Regions from separate parts of the Streptomyces sp. NPDC004647 genome, predicted to be linked through region 3. Evidence: riboswitches for the same ligand, from Rfam matches in the RefSeq annotation. Region 3 holds a riboswitch; each other region holds the start of a gene.

What was found. Region 3 has a riboswitch for cyclic di-AMP ahead of ABZW18_RS27490 (M23 family metallopeptidase). Riboswitches for the same ligand answer to the same signal wherever they lie in the genome.
Positions count from the first base shown of each region.
Region 1: linked by a shared signal. The riboswitch ahead of ABZW18_RS11965 (M23 family metallopeptidase) and the one ahead of ABZW18_RS27490 (M23 family metallopeptidase) in region 3 are both predicted to bind cyclic di-AMP.
Region 2: linked by a shared signal. The riboswitch ahead of ABZW18_RS29495 (NlpC/P60 family protein) and the one ahead of ABZW18_RS27490 (M23 family metallopeptidase) in region 3 are both predicted to bind cyclic di-AMP.

Region 1 covers NZ_JBEXKU010000021.1:16,161-20,851, reverse strand. The annotation lists gene ABZW18_RS11975 (hypothetical protein) at 1-928, opposite strand, end outside; gene ABZW18_RS11970 (PP2C family protein-serine/threonine phosphatase) at 1,130-2,422, shown strand; cyclic di-AMP (ydaO/yuaA leader) riboswitch at 2,638-2,809, shown strand; gene ABZW18_RS11965 (M23 family metallopeptidase) at 2,817-3,884, shown strand; gene ABZW18_RS11960 (PrsW family glutamic-type intramembrane protease) at 4,197-4,691, opposite strand, start outside.
Region 2 covers NZ_JBEXKU010000095.1:1,921-6,611, reverse strand. The annotation lists gene pcrA (DNA helicase PcrA) at 1-1,360, opposite strand, end outside; cyclic di-AMP (ydaO/yuaA leader) riboswitch at 1,723-1,903, shown strand; gene ABZW18_RS29495 (NlpC/P60 family protein) at 1,911-3,065, shown strand; gene ABZW18_RS29490 (C40 family peptidase) at 3,436-4,506, shown strand; gene ABZW18_RS29485 (NAD-dependent epimerase/dehydratase family protein) at 4,639-4,691, opposite strand, start outside.
Region 3 covers NZ_JBEXKU010000077.1:17,313-22,003, reverse strand. The annotation lists gene ABZW18_RS27500 (pitrilysin family protein) at 1-1,060, shown strand, start outside; gene ABZW18_RS27495 (pitrilysin family protein) at 1,096-2,463, shown strand; cyclic di-AMP (ydaO/yuaA leader) riboswitch at 2,902-3,084, shown strand; gene ABZW18_RS27490 (M23 family metallopeptidase) at 3,099-3,899, shown strand; gene ABZW18_RS27485 (GntR family transcriptional regulator) at 4,026-4,691, shown strand, end outside.

The DNA.
Region 1 (4,691 bases), on a different contig from region 3:
CGGGCAGCGGTGCGCCGTCCCGCCGCGCCTCCAGGGTGGCCAGCGAGAACCGGCCGTCCTCCAGTTCCTGCGTCACGCCTCGTACGTCCTGTGGCCGCCGTGCGACCTCCATCGACGCCTTCGCCTTGTCGTACGAGTCCAGGGCGCGTGCGTAGTCCTCGCGCATCGCGTCGTCCGTCTCCGCGGCGGACGGGTCGAAGTCGATCCGGTCCAGTTCCTCGCCGAAGGCGGTGATGTCCTCGTCCACCACCGGCCGGAGGGTCTGGAGCTGCACCCGGTCCCACTCGGCCCGGCGCTTCTTCCCGCGGCTGCTCACCAGCAGCGCTCCGCCGGTGGCGGCGGCGACCAGCACGCCGAGCGTGACGACCAACCCTGGGCCGCTGACACCGGTCTCCGGGCCGGTGCCCGTGCCCGTGCCCGGGCTCCAGGCGGCCGGGGCGTTGCCGTTCGCCTGCTTGATGGCCTGGTCGGTGAAGCCCGTGACCATCGCCCCGACATCACCGCGGTCGGAGCGCTCCACGGCCCCGGTGATGTTGTCGACGGCGTTGCGCGGCATCACCGAGGAGTCCGCGCCCGCGTCGAACCGGTCGCCCAGCGCGACCGCGTAGACGCCGGTGATCCCCACCTTGGTCCGCAGATCCTGCAGCAGCGTGGACGGATCGAATTCCGAGGCGGCGGGGAGCACGGCGACGAAGACCGGCTTGTCCGCCTTCTCGATCTTGTTTGCCAGGGCGTCGGCTTCGGACGGAGGGAACGCGTCCCGGGCCCGCGGATCGACGTAGACAGGGCCCCTCTGCAGGGCCTGAGCGGCGCTGTCCAGCCCGTCCGCAGCCCGCGCTCCGGGTGCCATCACGGCCACCAGTACGAGGACAGCGGCGATCGCGGCCAGCACCGGCAGAAGGACGGTGTGACGCACTGCGCTGTTCATACTTACGACGCTAACTCCAAAGCCGCAATAATGGGCCTTCGAGGCATGAGTAATGAATCCGTCAGCGCGGGCGACGGGGCCCGGGCGCAGAGATCTACCTGGCCTACGTCGAATCGCCCGGTGCCCGGTCACCCGCCAGCCTGGAGAGGCGCGGTGTCGAACCGCTCCCGCGCGGCGTACGCACGGGCAGGAGACAGGCAGGTGGGGATGCGACGCGGAGGGGGCGGTCGTACGGGGCGCCTCCGGCGGGGCGCGGGCAGCGGTACGTCCCCCATCCGCACCACCCCGGACCGTCAGGGCGGGCGCCGAAAACCCACCAGCCGCGACCTGGCCCGCTGGCTCCCGGCCGCGCTGATCATCGGCGGTCTTGCCTTCGACCTCTCGACGCCGTCGCGCTTCACCGGCTCGCCCTTCTTCTCGGCCGCCCCGCTGGTCGCCGCCCCGTTCTTCTCGCTGCGCGCCACGGCGACCGCGGGCATCGCCGCCGGGCTCGCCGTGGTCACGCTGCACCTCGTCAACCGCGACCTGGGCGCCGTGGAGTCGGTGACCGAGCTGGTCACCGTCCTGACCGTCGCCGTGCTGGCGCTCTTCATCAACCGTGTGGTGCGCCGCAGCGGGCGGGAGCTCGCCTCGGCGCGGAGCATCGCCGAGGCCGCCCAGCGGGCCGTGCTTCCGACACCCGACGAGCGGATCGGCGGCTTCCATGTCGCCGCGCGCTACGAGGCCGCGCAGACCGACGCCCGGATCGGCGGTGACCTCTACGCGGTGCAGGACACCCCGTACGGGGTCCGCCTGATCGTCGGTGACGTCCGCGGCAAGGGCCTGGACGCCGTCGAGGCGGTGGCCGTCGTCATCGGCGCCTTCCGGGAGGCCGCGGAGCAGGAGGCGACCCTGGTGGGGGTCGCGGCCCGGCTGGAGCGGGCGCTCCAGCGCGAGAGGCAGCGGCATGAAGGCCCGGACCGGTCCGAGGGCTTCACCACGGCCGTGCTGGCCGAGGTGCCGACCATCCGGCGTACGGACACGGGAGCCGCTCTCCCGGAACCCGCTCTCCGCATCCTCAACCGAGGCCATCCCTCCCCCCTTCTGCTGTACGCCGACGGCGGCGTGTTCGTAGCCGACCCCGTCGTGCCTGCGCTGCCCCTCGGCCTGGGTGAGCTGGCCGACCAGCCGGAGCGGGTGGATGAGTTCGCCTTCCCCGAGGGCGCCACGCTGCTGCTCTTCACGGACGGGATGACCGAGGCCCGGGACGCCAACGGCGTCTTCTACGATCCGCAGGAGCGGCTGCGCGGCCGGCTGTTCTCCGGACCCGATGCCCTGCTCGACGCCCTCGTCGAGGACGTGGCCCGGCACACCGCGGGCGGGGCCGCGGATGACATGGCGCTGCTGGCGGTCAGCCGCCCGGCCGAGCGGCAGCCGATGCGGCGTAGGGCGGTGGGAATCGTGCGCGGCGCGGGCGACGGCTCGAGGTCCGGCCACCCTTCTGACGGTCCGTAACCGGTCCGCGCCACTCCGCATAACAACTGGCACACGATCAGCCGGGACGGGTTTTCCGCCGCAGGGGCAACTCGCCCGGATTAGGCATTTCGTGTCCTGGTTGGTCCCCGCGATATCCGTTAACGATCACCCGGAACAGCTTGGAATAGGCACCCCGGGTCTATTAACGTTCGATAACGCAGCGCGGTCGTCCCAGCCGCCACAAGAGGTGGCACCGTGCGCTGACGCCGAATCCCGCACGATCTGCTCCACCCGCAACACCAGTACCAAGGGAACCGGGGAACCACTACATGGGGTGAATCGGACGCCTCTTCGGAGGGGTCCGTAGGAGACCTTCCTGCTCCGAACCCGTCAGCTAACCCGGTAGGCGAAGGAAGGAAAGGAGTGCGCCCGCGTGGCGTCCAACAGCCCTGCCCCCGAGTTCCTGTACGAACCCGAGAGTCACGATGCCGGGTTCGCCGAGGAGCCCCCGGCCGGAGTCGGTGACTGGAATCCGACCGCGGAATCCGTGGCCGCGGTGCGCGGCAGGCACCGCGTCGTCAAGCAGCGCGGTGGCGGCATGGCCCGTAGCAGCGCTGTCCTCGGAGTCGGCGTCTTCGCCGCTGTCGGTGCGGGCGGCATGGCCAGCGCGCAGGAGAAGCCGCCGGTCTCGATCTCCATGCCGGACCTCGCCTCCGTGTCGGAGAAGCTCCCGGATGCCGGATCGCTGCCCGGTATCGGGTCCCTGGTCTCCGACGACTCCGGCTCCGGCTCTGACGGTGCCGGTGAGGGCGTTGTGGCCGCCCAGGCTCCGCTCTCCCAGGCCGGGCTCACGGACAGCGAGGTCACCGACGGCACCGGCGCCGGCGAGGCGCTGCGGGCCCGCATCATGAAGCAGGCCGAGCAGCAGCAGTCCGCCGCCGAGAAGGCGGAGCGCGAGGCCGAGGAGAAGGCCGCCGCCGAGAAGGCCGCCAAGGTCGCCGCCGAGAAGAAGGCGGCGGCGAAGGCAGCCGCCGAGAAGGCCGAGGCAGAGGCGGAGCGCAAGGCGAAAGCGGCGGCGGAGGCCGAGCGGCTCGCCAAGCTCGCCCGCGAATACACCGCCCCGGTCTCCTCCTACACCCTCACCTCCAGCTTCGGCCAGTCCGGTTCCATGTGGTCCAACGACCACACTGGCCAGGACCTCGCCGCCCCGACCGGCACCCCCGTCAAGGCAGTGCACGGCGGCACCATCACCGAGGCCGGATGGGCCGGTTCGTACGGCTACCGGATCGTGCTCACCCTCGAGGACGGCACGGAAGTCTGGTTCTGCCACCTCTCCTCGATGACCCAGACGTCCGGGAAGGTGGCGACGGGCGAAACCATCGGCCGCGTCGGCGCCACGGGCAATGTCACCGGCGCGCACCTCCACATGGAGGTCCGGCCGGGCGGTGGCGACCCGATCGACCCGGCTGCCTGGCTGCGCGAGCACGGTGTGAGCCTCTGAGGCATCGTCCGTAACTTCGACGCACCTCGCTCCTGGCGGGGTGCGTCGCTGTTTGCGGAGGTGCGGAGTGCGGAGGCCGAGAGCCGCGGAGGTAGAGACGCGCGGAGCGACGTCACGCCCTGCGCCTGATCCGGCTCCTGATCCGTAGAGCCAAGAGCCAAGAGCCGTGAGCCGTGAGCCGGGCGTCGAGAGTCGGGGAGAGAGTCCGGCCCCGTACCTTCGGGACTGGTCTGCCCGGTCGGCGCGGCCTTCGGGCGTATGCGGCTGCGCTTCGGAACCGGCCACCGGGGCCAGGTCTGCCTGGCTACTCGCTCAGCGGTGGTACCGGGGTGGCGCGTCGTAGGGCCAGGGGGGCGGTCCCTCCTGGGTGCCGGGGTACGAGGTGCCGCCGTACGCCGGACCGGACCCGTACTGCTGCCCGTACACCGGCTGCTGCGCTGAGCCGTTCGGCTGTCCCTGCCCGTACGGCTGCTCCGCCGGCTGTCCCTGCCCGTACGGCTGTCCCGCCGGTTGCCCGTACTGCCGCTGTCCCTGCGCCGGGCCGTACTGCTGCTGCCCCTGCGGCGACCCGTACTGCTGTCCATGCGGCGCCCACTGCGGGGGGACCGAGCGGCGCGTGGTGACCAGCGCGGCATGGGCGAGTGCAGGCTGCGCCACATCCTTGCGCTGCCACAGGTGGTGAAGCAGCTCCTGCTCGCGGGCGACGAAGTCCGGGCCCGCCGCGCCCCGGTGCGCCCGCTGCCGCAGAAAGGCCAGCGCCGTCGCGAAGGACTCGTACTCGGCGACCGCTCGGGCCGCCGCGCTCCC
Region 2 (4,691 bases), on a different contig from region 3:
CGACCCGGATGAAGATTTCTTCGAAGACCCGGGACTGGGCGTTCGTACGGTAGAAAACGGCGACGTCGCCCGCCTTGGCGTCACCCGCGTCCGTCAGCCGGTCGATCTCGTCGGCGACGAACTGCGCCTCGTCGTGCTCGGTGTCGGCGACATAGCCGGTGATCGACGCGCCCGCCCCGGCCTCGGTCCACAGGTTCTTCGGGCGGCGGTTCTCGTTCCGCTCGATGACGGCATTGGCGGCGCTGAGGATGGTCTGCGTGGAGCGGTAGTTCTGCTCCAGCAGGATCGTCTTCGCGTCCGGATAGTCCTCCTCGAACTGGAGGATGTTACGGATGGTCGCGCCGCGGAAGGCGTAGATCGACTGGTCGGCGTCGCCCACCACGCACAGCTCCGCGACAGGGGCTCGATCGGTCTCGGTCCCGGCCTCGGTCCCGCCCGTCCCCACCAGCTCACGGATCAGGGTGTACTGCGCGTGGTTGGTGTCCTGGTATTCGTCGACGAGTACGTGCCGGAAGCGCCGCCGGTAGTGCTCCGCGACGTCCGGGAACGCCTGGAGGAGATGAACCGTCGTCATGATGATGTCGTCGAAGTCCAGCGCGTTGGCCTCGCGCAGCCGCGACTGGTAGAGCGCGTACGCCTCGGCGAGGGTCTTCTCGAACCCTCCGCCGCCCTCCGACCCGGAGGCGCTCCCGGCAGCCTGCGCGGCGAAGTCCTCCTCGTCGATGAGCTCGTTCTTGAGGTTGGAGATCTTCGCGCTGAAGGCCTTGGGAGGGTGGCGCTTGGGGTCCAGGTCCAGATCTCGGCAGACCAGTGCCATGAGGCGCTTGGAGTCGGCGGCGTCGTAGATCGAGAAGCTGGAGGTGAAGCCGAGTTTCTTGCTCTCCCGGCGCAGGATGCGGACGCACGCGCTGTGGAAGGTGGACACCCACATGGCATTCGCCCGCGGCCCCACGAGCTCCTCCACTCGCTCCTTCATCTCGCCCGCGGCCTTGTTGGTGAAGGTGATCGCGAGGACCTGGCCGGGGTGCACGCGGCGGGTGCCCAGCAGATGTGCGATCCGGTGGGTGAGCACCCGGGTCTTGCCGGACCCGGCACCGGCGACGATGAGCAGCGGCGAACCGGTGTGGACGACCGCGGCCCGCTGCTGCTCGTTCAGGCCTTCGAGCAGCGCGGCGGGGTCCACGGCGGGGCGCGGTGCGCCGTCGCGGTAGTACGCGTCCCGGTCCACGGGGGCGTCGAAGCGCCCACCGAACAGGTCCGCCGGAACGTGTTCGGGCGCCGGGCCCTCGGGCGGGGGCGGGGGGCGCTCGGCCGGGTGCTCGAGGTCCGCCAGGAAGCTGTCGTCAAAGAGGCTGCTCATCGCCAACCGAGTCTAGGCCGCCGGACCGACAGCCCACACCGCTTCCCCATTGTCACCCCCGTCGCTGCCCCTGCCGCTGCCCTGGTGCTGCCCCGCCGCCGGCCCGCTGCCGCCCGGTTGTCGTCCCGCCGCCGTCCCGGCGATGTCCACCGTGCTTCCCTCCGGATCACCACCGAGGCCCCTCCGTACCGTCCCGTCGGTTGTCACTGTGCGCAGCCGCGTACCGTCCAGTCGGTTGCCATGGGGGCTAGGTCACGAAAAGGTTTCGGGCATATCGAACATCAGCCTTCACAGCGGCACCACAAGTTGGCTACCGTGCTCGCTCAGGCGACCCGCACCCCCCGCCGGCGACCGCGTCGGCACGGGCGCCGACGCCGAGTCCGGCCAATGCCCGAGGGGCAGCCGGAGCCGGGGACCCACACGTATCACCGGGGTGAATCGGTTCGCACACGCGTGCAGAGCACGCGGCGTACGGACCGTAGGGCAACCTTCCGATCGCCCGAACCCGACAGCTAACCCGGTAGGCGGTCCACGGAAGGAGACGCGCGCCTTGGCGTCGCACCGCAAATCGCGGCCTCGTACTCTCACCTCCCACGGGTCCCGCACCGCCGTCGGCCTCTCGACCGCGGCACTCGCCTCCTTCGGCCTGCTCTCGCAGACTGCCCAGGCCGCACCTGGGGAGCCGAAGCAGAGCGTGGAAGAGGTCCAGAAGAAGGTGGACGAGCTCTACCGGCAGGCGGGTACGGCCACCCAGGAGTACAACGAGGCAAAGGAGCGCACGGACAAGCAGCGCACCAAGTCCGACCGGCTGATCGACGATGTGGCCAAGCGGACGCAGAAGCTCAACGAGGCCCGGCGGCTGCTCGGCAGCTACGCCGCAACGCAGTACCGGAACGGCGGGATGGACCCGACCGCGACCCTGCTGCTCGCCTCCGACCCGCAGGACTACTTCGACCAGAACCACATGCTGGACCGGATGACCGGCCGGCAGAAGCAAGCGGTGACGGACTTCCAGACCCAGCAGGCGACTGCGACGGAGAAGCGCGCCGAGGCGACCGAGAGCCTGGCGCAGCTGAACGAGTCGCAGAACGAGCTGCGGACCAGCAAGGAGTCCGTGCAGGGCAAGCTCGCCAAAGCCCGCGAGCTGCTGTCGGACCTGACGGCCGAGGAGAAGGCGCGGCTGGCGGCGCTCGAGCGCAAGAGAGAGCAGGCAGCCCAGCGCAAGGCGGAGGAGCTGGCCCGGGAGCAGGCGGAGAAGCAGCGCGAGGAGCGGGAGCGGAACGAGGGCTCGGGCTCGTCGGACGGCGGCACCTCCACCCCGGGCTCGGGCACGGGCGCGGACTCCGGCACGTACGCCACCAAGGCTGCCAAGGCGCTGGCTTTCGCGCGGGCGCAGATCGGCAAGCCGTACGTGTGGGGCGCCACCGGCCCGAACTCCTACGACTGCTCGGGCCTGACCCAGGGTGCCTGGAAGGCCGCAGGTGTCTCGCTGCCCCGCACCACCTGGGACCAGGTGAAGGTCGGCTCGCGCATCGCCACGGAGGACCTGAAGCCGGGTGACCTGGTCTTCTTCTACGACGACATCAGCCACGTCGGGCTCTACATAGGCGACGGCCAGATGATCCACGCGCCGAAGCCCGGGGCGAACGTACGGACCGAGGCGATCACGTTCATGCCGATCTACGGGAGCGTCCGCCCGGCGTAGCCGCCTACGACGGACAAGGCCGTACGGACCAGCGCCGGTACGGGCCGCGTGCCGCAAGCTGTGACAGTGCCCCCGACTGCGTGCAGTCGGGGGCACTGTCACGCCGACATGCGCGGCAGACCGGCAGCCCGCGCCCGGGCTCATAGCACCGGGGTTCAGCCGGGAGAGCCTCAATCGCCGCTTCGGTCAGGCCCGTAGCGCGAACCGGCAGTACCGGGAGAATTCACCCGGTGCTTCTGTTCAGCGCCGTGCCGAAACCTTTCAGTCCCGGTCATCGCCGTGCTCGCCGGCGATCCGGAGGGCTACGGTCCTCCCCCATGGCGACCGCTCCCCACGGCCGCCGGTCAGCAGGAAGGATGTGATGGCGGCCGTGGCCTCGCACAGAAAGCCCAGGCAGCGATCGCTCACCGGCAACACCGCCCGTACGGCGACGGTGCTCGCCCTCGCCGGCGCGGCGGGCGCGACAGCCGTCGATGGCCCCGCGTACGCCGACCCGGGTCTCACCCCCGCTCAGGTGAAGGCCGAGGTGGACCGGCTCCACCACGAGGCCGAGGTGGCCACCGAGAAGTACAACGGAGCGAAGGAGAAGTCCGACGCCGCTCAGAAGAAGCTGGACGGCCTGCGCGACGAGGCCGCCCGCAGGACCGGGGAACTCAATATCTCCCGCAACGCACTCGGTTCGATCGCTGCCGCCCAGTACCGCTCCGGGGGCCTCGATCCCGCCTTCCAGCTCGTCCTCTCCGCCTCTCCCGAGCAGTACCTCGACCGCGTCAGGGTCATCGAGCGGGCGGGCAGCCGCCAGGCCGTCGTGATCGCCGGCATGCGCCGCGGGCTGCGCGGCATCGAGGAGGTCCGGTCCCGGGCCGGTGACAAACTGGCGGAGCTCAGGAAACAACAGGCCGATCTGCGCGGGCACAAACGCACGGTGCAGAGGAAGCTCGAGACCGCGGAGCGGCTGCTCGACCGGCTGACGTCCGCACAGCGCGCGTCGTTGCTCCAACAGGACGGCCACTCCACATCCGGCCAGGCGGGACCGGCCGGTGCCGCCCGCGCCGATCGCGGCGCCCGGTACGGCGCGGTCCACGCGCCGAACGCGCGCGCCGCACGCGCCGTCTCCTTCGCGTACGGCGCGCTCGGCAAGCCGTACGTCTGGGGCGCCACGGGCCCGAACGGCTTCGACTGCTCGGGCCTCACCCAGGCCGCCTGGAGGGCCGCCGGGGTCTCCCTCCCGCGCACCACGTACACCCAGATCAACATCGGCCGTCGCGTCCCCCGTTCCCAGCTCGCCCCCGGCGACCTGGTCTTCTTCTACTCGGGCATCAGCCATGTCGGTCTCTATATCGGCGAGGGCCAGATGATCCACGCGCCGCGCCCGGGTGCGCCGGTACGGGTCGCCCCCCTCGACCAGATGCCCTTCGCGGGGGCGACCCGCCCGGCGTGACCTCGACCCGCCCGGCGTGACCTCGGCCCGCCCGGTCGGCATCCCGTACGTCCGCGTCGAGCCCAGCACCCCGTACGTCCGCGTCGAGCGCCTCCACCGGGCGCCCACACCAGTCCCCTTCCCGGCGGCAGTTCAGCTGCGCAGCAGCTTCGCTTCCGTCTCCGGATCCAGTCCGACCGGCGTCC
Region 3 (4,691 bases):
CACCAACTACTTCGAGACCATGCCCGCCCACCAGCTGGAGCTCGCGCTCTGGCTCGAGGCCGACCGGATGGGCAGCCTGCTGTCCTCGCTCGACGACGAGGGCATGGAGAACCAGCGGGACGTCGTCAAGAACGAGCGCCGGCAGCGCTACGACAACGTCCCCTACGGCACAGCCTTCGAGAAGCTCGTCGCGATGGCCTACCCGGAGGGTCATCCGTACCACCACACCCCGATCGGGTCGATGGCCGATCTGGACGCCGCCTCCCTGGAGGACGCGCAGAACTTCTTCCGTACGTACTACGCGCCCAACAACGCGGTGCTGTCGGTCGTCGGGGACATCGACCCCGCGCAGACCCTCGTCTGGATCGAGAAGTACTTCGGCACCATCCCCGGCCACGACGGCAAGCAGCCGCCGCGCGACGGCACGCTTCCCGACGTGATCGGCGAGCAGTTGCGCGAGGTCGTCGAGGAGGAGGTACCGGCCCGCGCACTGATGGCCGCCTACCGGCTCCCGCACGACGGCACCCGCGAGGCCGACGCCGCCGACCTGGCCCTCACCGTCCTCGGCGGCGGCGAGTCCTCCCGCCTCCACAACCGGCTGGTGCGCCACGACCGTACGGCTGTCGCCGCCGGCTTCGGTCTGCTCCGGCTCGCCGGTGCGCCGTCGCTCGGCTGGCTGGATGTGAAGACCTCCGGCGGCGTCGAGGTCCCGGCGATCGAGGCAGCTGTCGACGAGGAGCTGGCCCGCTTCGCCGAGGAGGGGCCGACGCCGGAGGAGATGGAGCGCGCCCAGGCGCAGTTGGAGCGCGAGTGGCTGGACCAGCTCGCGACCGTCGGCGGCCGCGCCGACCAGCTGTGCAGGTACGCGGTGCTGTTCGGCGACCCGCAGCTGGCGCTGACCGCCGTCCAGCGGGTCCTGGACATCACCGCCGAGGAGGTGCAGGCCGCGGCCGCCGCCCGGCTGCGCCCGGACAACCGCGCGGTCCTCGTCTACGAGCCGACCCAGCCCGCCGAGGCCGACGCCGACGCCAACGAGGAAGAAGAGGAGGCGGCGCAGTGACCGACGCCACCGCCGCCGGCACGACCGGTTCGACGATGAAGTTCCACCCGCAGCCGCAGGGCGGGACCGCCAGGCCCTGGGCGTTCCCCGCCCCCGAGCGCGGCACCCTGCCCAACGGCCTGACCGTGCTGCACTGTCACCGCCCCGGCCAGCAGGTCGTGGCCGTCGAGGTCAACCTCGACGCGCCCCTCGACGCCGAGCCCGCGGGCCTGGACGGCGTCGCCACGATCATGGCGCGGGCGCTGTCCGAGGGCACGGACAAGCACACCGCCGAGGAGTTCGCCGCCGAGCTGGAGCGCTGCGGCGCCACCCTCGACGCGCACGCCGATCACTCCGGCGTCCGTGTCTCCCTGGAGGTGCCGGCCTCCCGGCTGCCCAAGGCTCTCGGGCTGCTCGCCGACGCGCTGCGCGCGCCCGCGTTCCCCGACAGCGAGATCGAGCGGCTCGTCGCCAACCGCCTCGACGAGATCCCGCACGAGCAGGCCAACCCGGCGCGCCGCGCCGCCAAGGAGCTGTCCAAGGAGCTCTTCCCGGCGGACGCCCGGATGTCCCGTCCCCGGCAGGGCACCGAGGAGACCGTCGAGCGGGTCGACGCCGCGGCCGTACGGGCCTTCTACGAGGCGCACGTACGGCCCGCCACCGCCACCGCGGTGGTCGTGGGTGACCTGACCGGCATCGACCTCGACACGGTGCTGGCCGACAGCCTGGGTGCCTGGACCGGCGGCACCGCCAAGCCCCGCTCCGTACCGCCGGTGACCGCCGACGACACCGGCCGCGTCGTGATCGTGGACCGTCCGGGCGCCGTGCAGACGCAGCTGCTGATCGGCCGCATCGGCCCGGACCGGCACGACCGGATCTGGCCCGCCCAGGTGCTCGGCGTCTACTGCCTCGGCGGCACCCTCACCTCCCGGCTCGACCGGGTGCTGCGCGAGGAGAAGGGCTACACGTACGGCGTGCGGGCCTTCGGCCAGGTACTGCGCTCGGCCCCGGACGGCACGGGGGCCTCGCTGCTCGCGATCAGCGGATCGGTGGACACCGCTTCCACCGGCCCGGCGCTGGAGGACACCTGGACGGTGCTGCGCACCCTGGCGGCCGAGGGGCTGACCGACGCCGAGCGAGATGTCGCCGTGCAGAACCTCGTCGGCGTCGCCCCGCTGAAGTACGAGACCTCGGCCGCCGTCGCGGGCACGCTCGCCGACCAGGTCGAGCAGCAACTGCCGGACGACTACCAGGCGCAGCTGTACGCCCGGCTCGCCGAGACGGGCACCGTCGAGGCGACCGCGGCGGCCGTCAGCGCCTTCCCGGGCGGCCGTCTCGTCACGGTACTGGTCGGGGACGCCTCGGCGATCGAGGAGCCGGTCAGGGCGCTCGGGATCGGCGAGGTGAAGGTGGTCAGCGGCTGACCGACGCACCGCCGGCCGCCCGAACTGCCCTGCTCCTGAGGGCGGTCCGGCCCTGCCCGCCGGGCGCGCGAGTCTCCCGGGCTCCGTCCGGGAGACAGCTCCGGCTGCACGGCACCCGGACGTCCGGGAGGTGCTCCGGCAGCATGGCACCCGGACACCGCGCGCCGATCCGAGGCGAACGGCCGGACAGGCCAGGGCAGTACGGACGGACCGGTACGGACGGACCGGTACGGATCGGACCGGCCTTTTCGGGACAGAGAGGTACCCCGGCACCTGACGAGGCGCCGGGGTACTCCTGTTTGCCCGTTTTGTTGCTGAGACTGCCCGTTCTTCTGTGGTCTCCGCTACAAACACCCGGATTTCTTTGGCGATTGAAAGTTGCCCCGTTTAGCGTCGGTCCGACTGTCCGGCCGAACACCCCGCAACCCGCGGTCCCCGGAGCAGCCATCGCCGAGTCCCCTGAGGCGCGAGCCTGGGGAGCCGGGGACCCACCCGCCTCGCCCCCTCCGGGGGGAGGGCAGCAGTCCCTGGGGTGAATCGGGCACCTCCTCGGAGGGGCCCGTAGGAGACCTTCCTGCTCCGAACCCGTCAGCTAACCCGGTAGGCGAGAAGGAAGGAAAGGAGCTCGCCACCCCATGGCGTTCACCCGTGCCACCGGGAAACACCGCCGCTCGAGCCGACTCGTCTGCTCCGGCGCGAACTTCGCGGGCATAGCCACGCTGGCCACCACCGGCGTCGTCGCCTCGCTCGCCAACCCAGCGCTCGCCGCTCCCGCGGACGCACCCGCCCCCGCGGCCGCGGAGACCGGCCTGCTCCAGGCGATCGTCGCCGCAGACAAGGTCGCGAAGACCGTCGACGAGCAGGCCCGGGCCCAGCAGGACGCCGCCGACAAGGCCGCCGCCGAGGCGAAGGCCGAAGCCGCGGCGAAGAAGCGGGCCGCCGAGGCCAGGCGCGCCGCCGAGGAGAAGGCCAAGGAGGAGCGCGCGGCCAAGGCCCGGGCCGCCCGCGAGGCGGAGCGCAAGCGGCTGGGCTCCTTCGTTCTTCCGATCGAGGGCAGCTCCCTCTCCACCCCGTACCAGTCGTCCGGCGGCGCCTGGTCCTCCGGCACCCACACCGGTATCGACTTTCACGCCGGCTCGGGCACCTCGGTGCATGCCGTGGGCTCGGGCACCGTCGTCGAGGCCGGCTGGGGCGGCTCGTACGGCAACAACGTCGTCATCAAGATGAAGGACGGCACCTACACGCAGTACGGCCATCTGTCGTCCGTCGGCGTCTCCGTCGGCGAGACGGTCACCCCCGGGCAGCAGATCGGTCTCTCGGGCAGCACGGGCAACACCACCGGCCCGCATCTGCACTTCGAGGCCCGTACCTCTCCGGAGTACGGCTCGGACATCGACCCGGTCGCCTATCTGCGCTCGCACAGCCTCAGCATCTGACCGGCCTTCGGTCAAAAGATATCCTCGTTCCGGCCGCCCTCATCGGAAATTCGGCCCTGTTGCCATAGAGTTCAAGAACAAGCGGTGATCGAACGCGTTTCACGGGGATTAAGCGGAGGTCCGGCCATGCGGGGGCGAAATGTGAACGGCGATGCGGTGGCCAGGGGCCGGATTCCCGCGCACGCGGTATGCCAGGCCATCCGGGAGGACATTGTCTCCGGGGCGCATCCGCCCGGAAGCCGGCTGGCCGAGGAGGTCCTCGCCCGCCGCTACGGAGTCTCCCGGGTCCCGGTCCGGGAGGCTCTGCGCACCCTGGAGTCCGAGGGCTTCGTGACCACCCGCCGGCATGCGGGCGCGTGTGTCGCCGAGCCTTCGGAGCAGGAGGCGGCGGATCTCCTCGACATCCGCGCGCTGCTGGAGCCGCTGGGCGCGGCACGCGCCGCACAGCGCCGTACCGAAGCGCACCTCAAGGTGTTGCGCGGGCTCGTGCGGCTGGGCCAGGAGCGCGCCCGGCTGGGGCACTTGGCGGATCTGCGGTCATTGGGGGGCTGGTTCCACGAAACCCTGGCCCAGGCCTCCGGCAGCCCCAGCCTCGCGGCTCTGCTCACCCAGGTCCGCCGCAAGATCACCTGGGTCTACGCGGCGGATCCGACGGTCCGGGAGGCCGCCTCCTGGGAGGAGCACGCGGCGATAGCGGACGCGGTGGCGCGCGGTGACGCGGACCGTGCCCGCGCGCTCATGACCCTGCACACCGAGCGCTCGACCGCCGCCTACCGGCTGCGCCGTCCGATG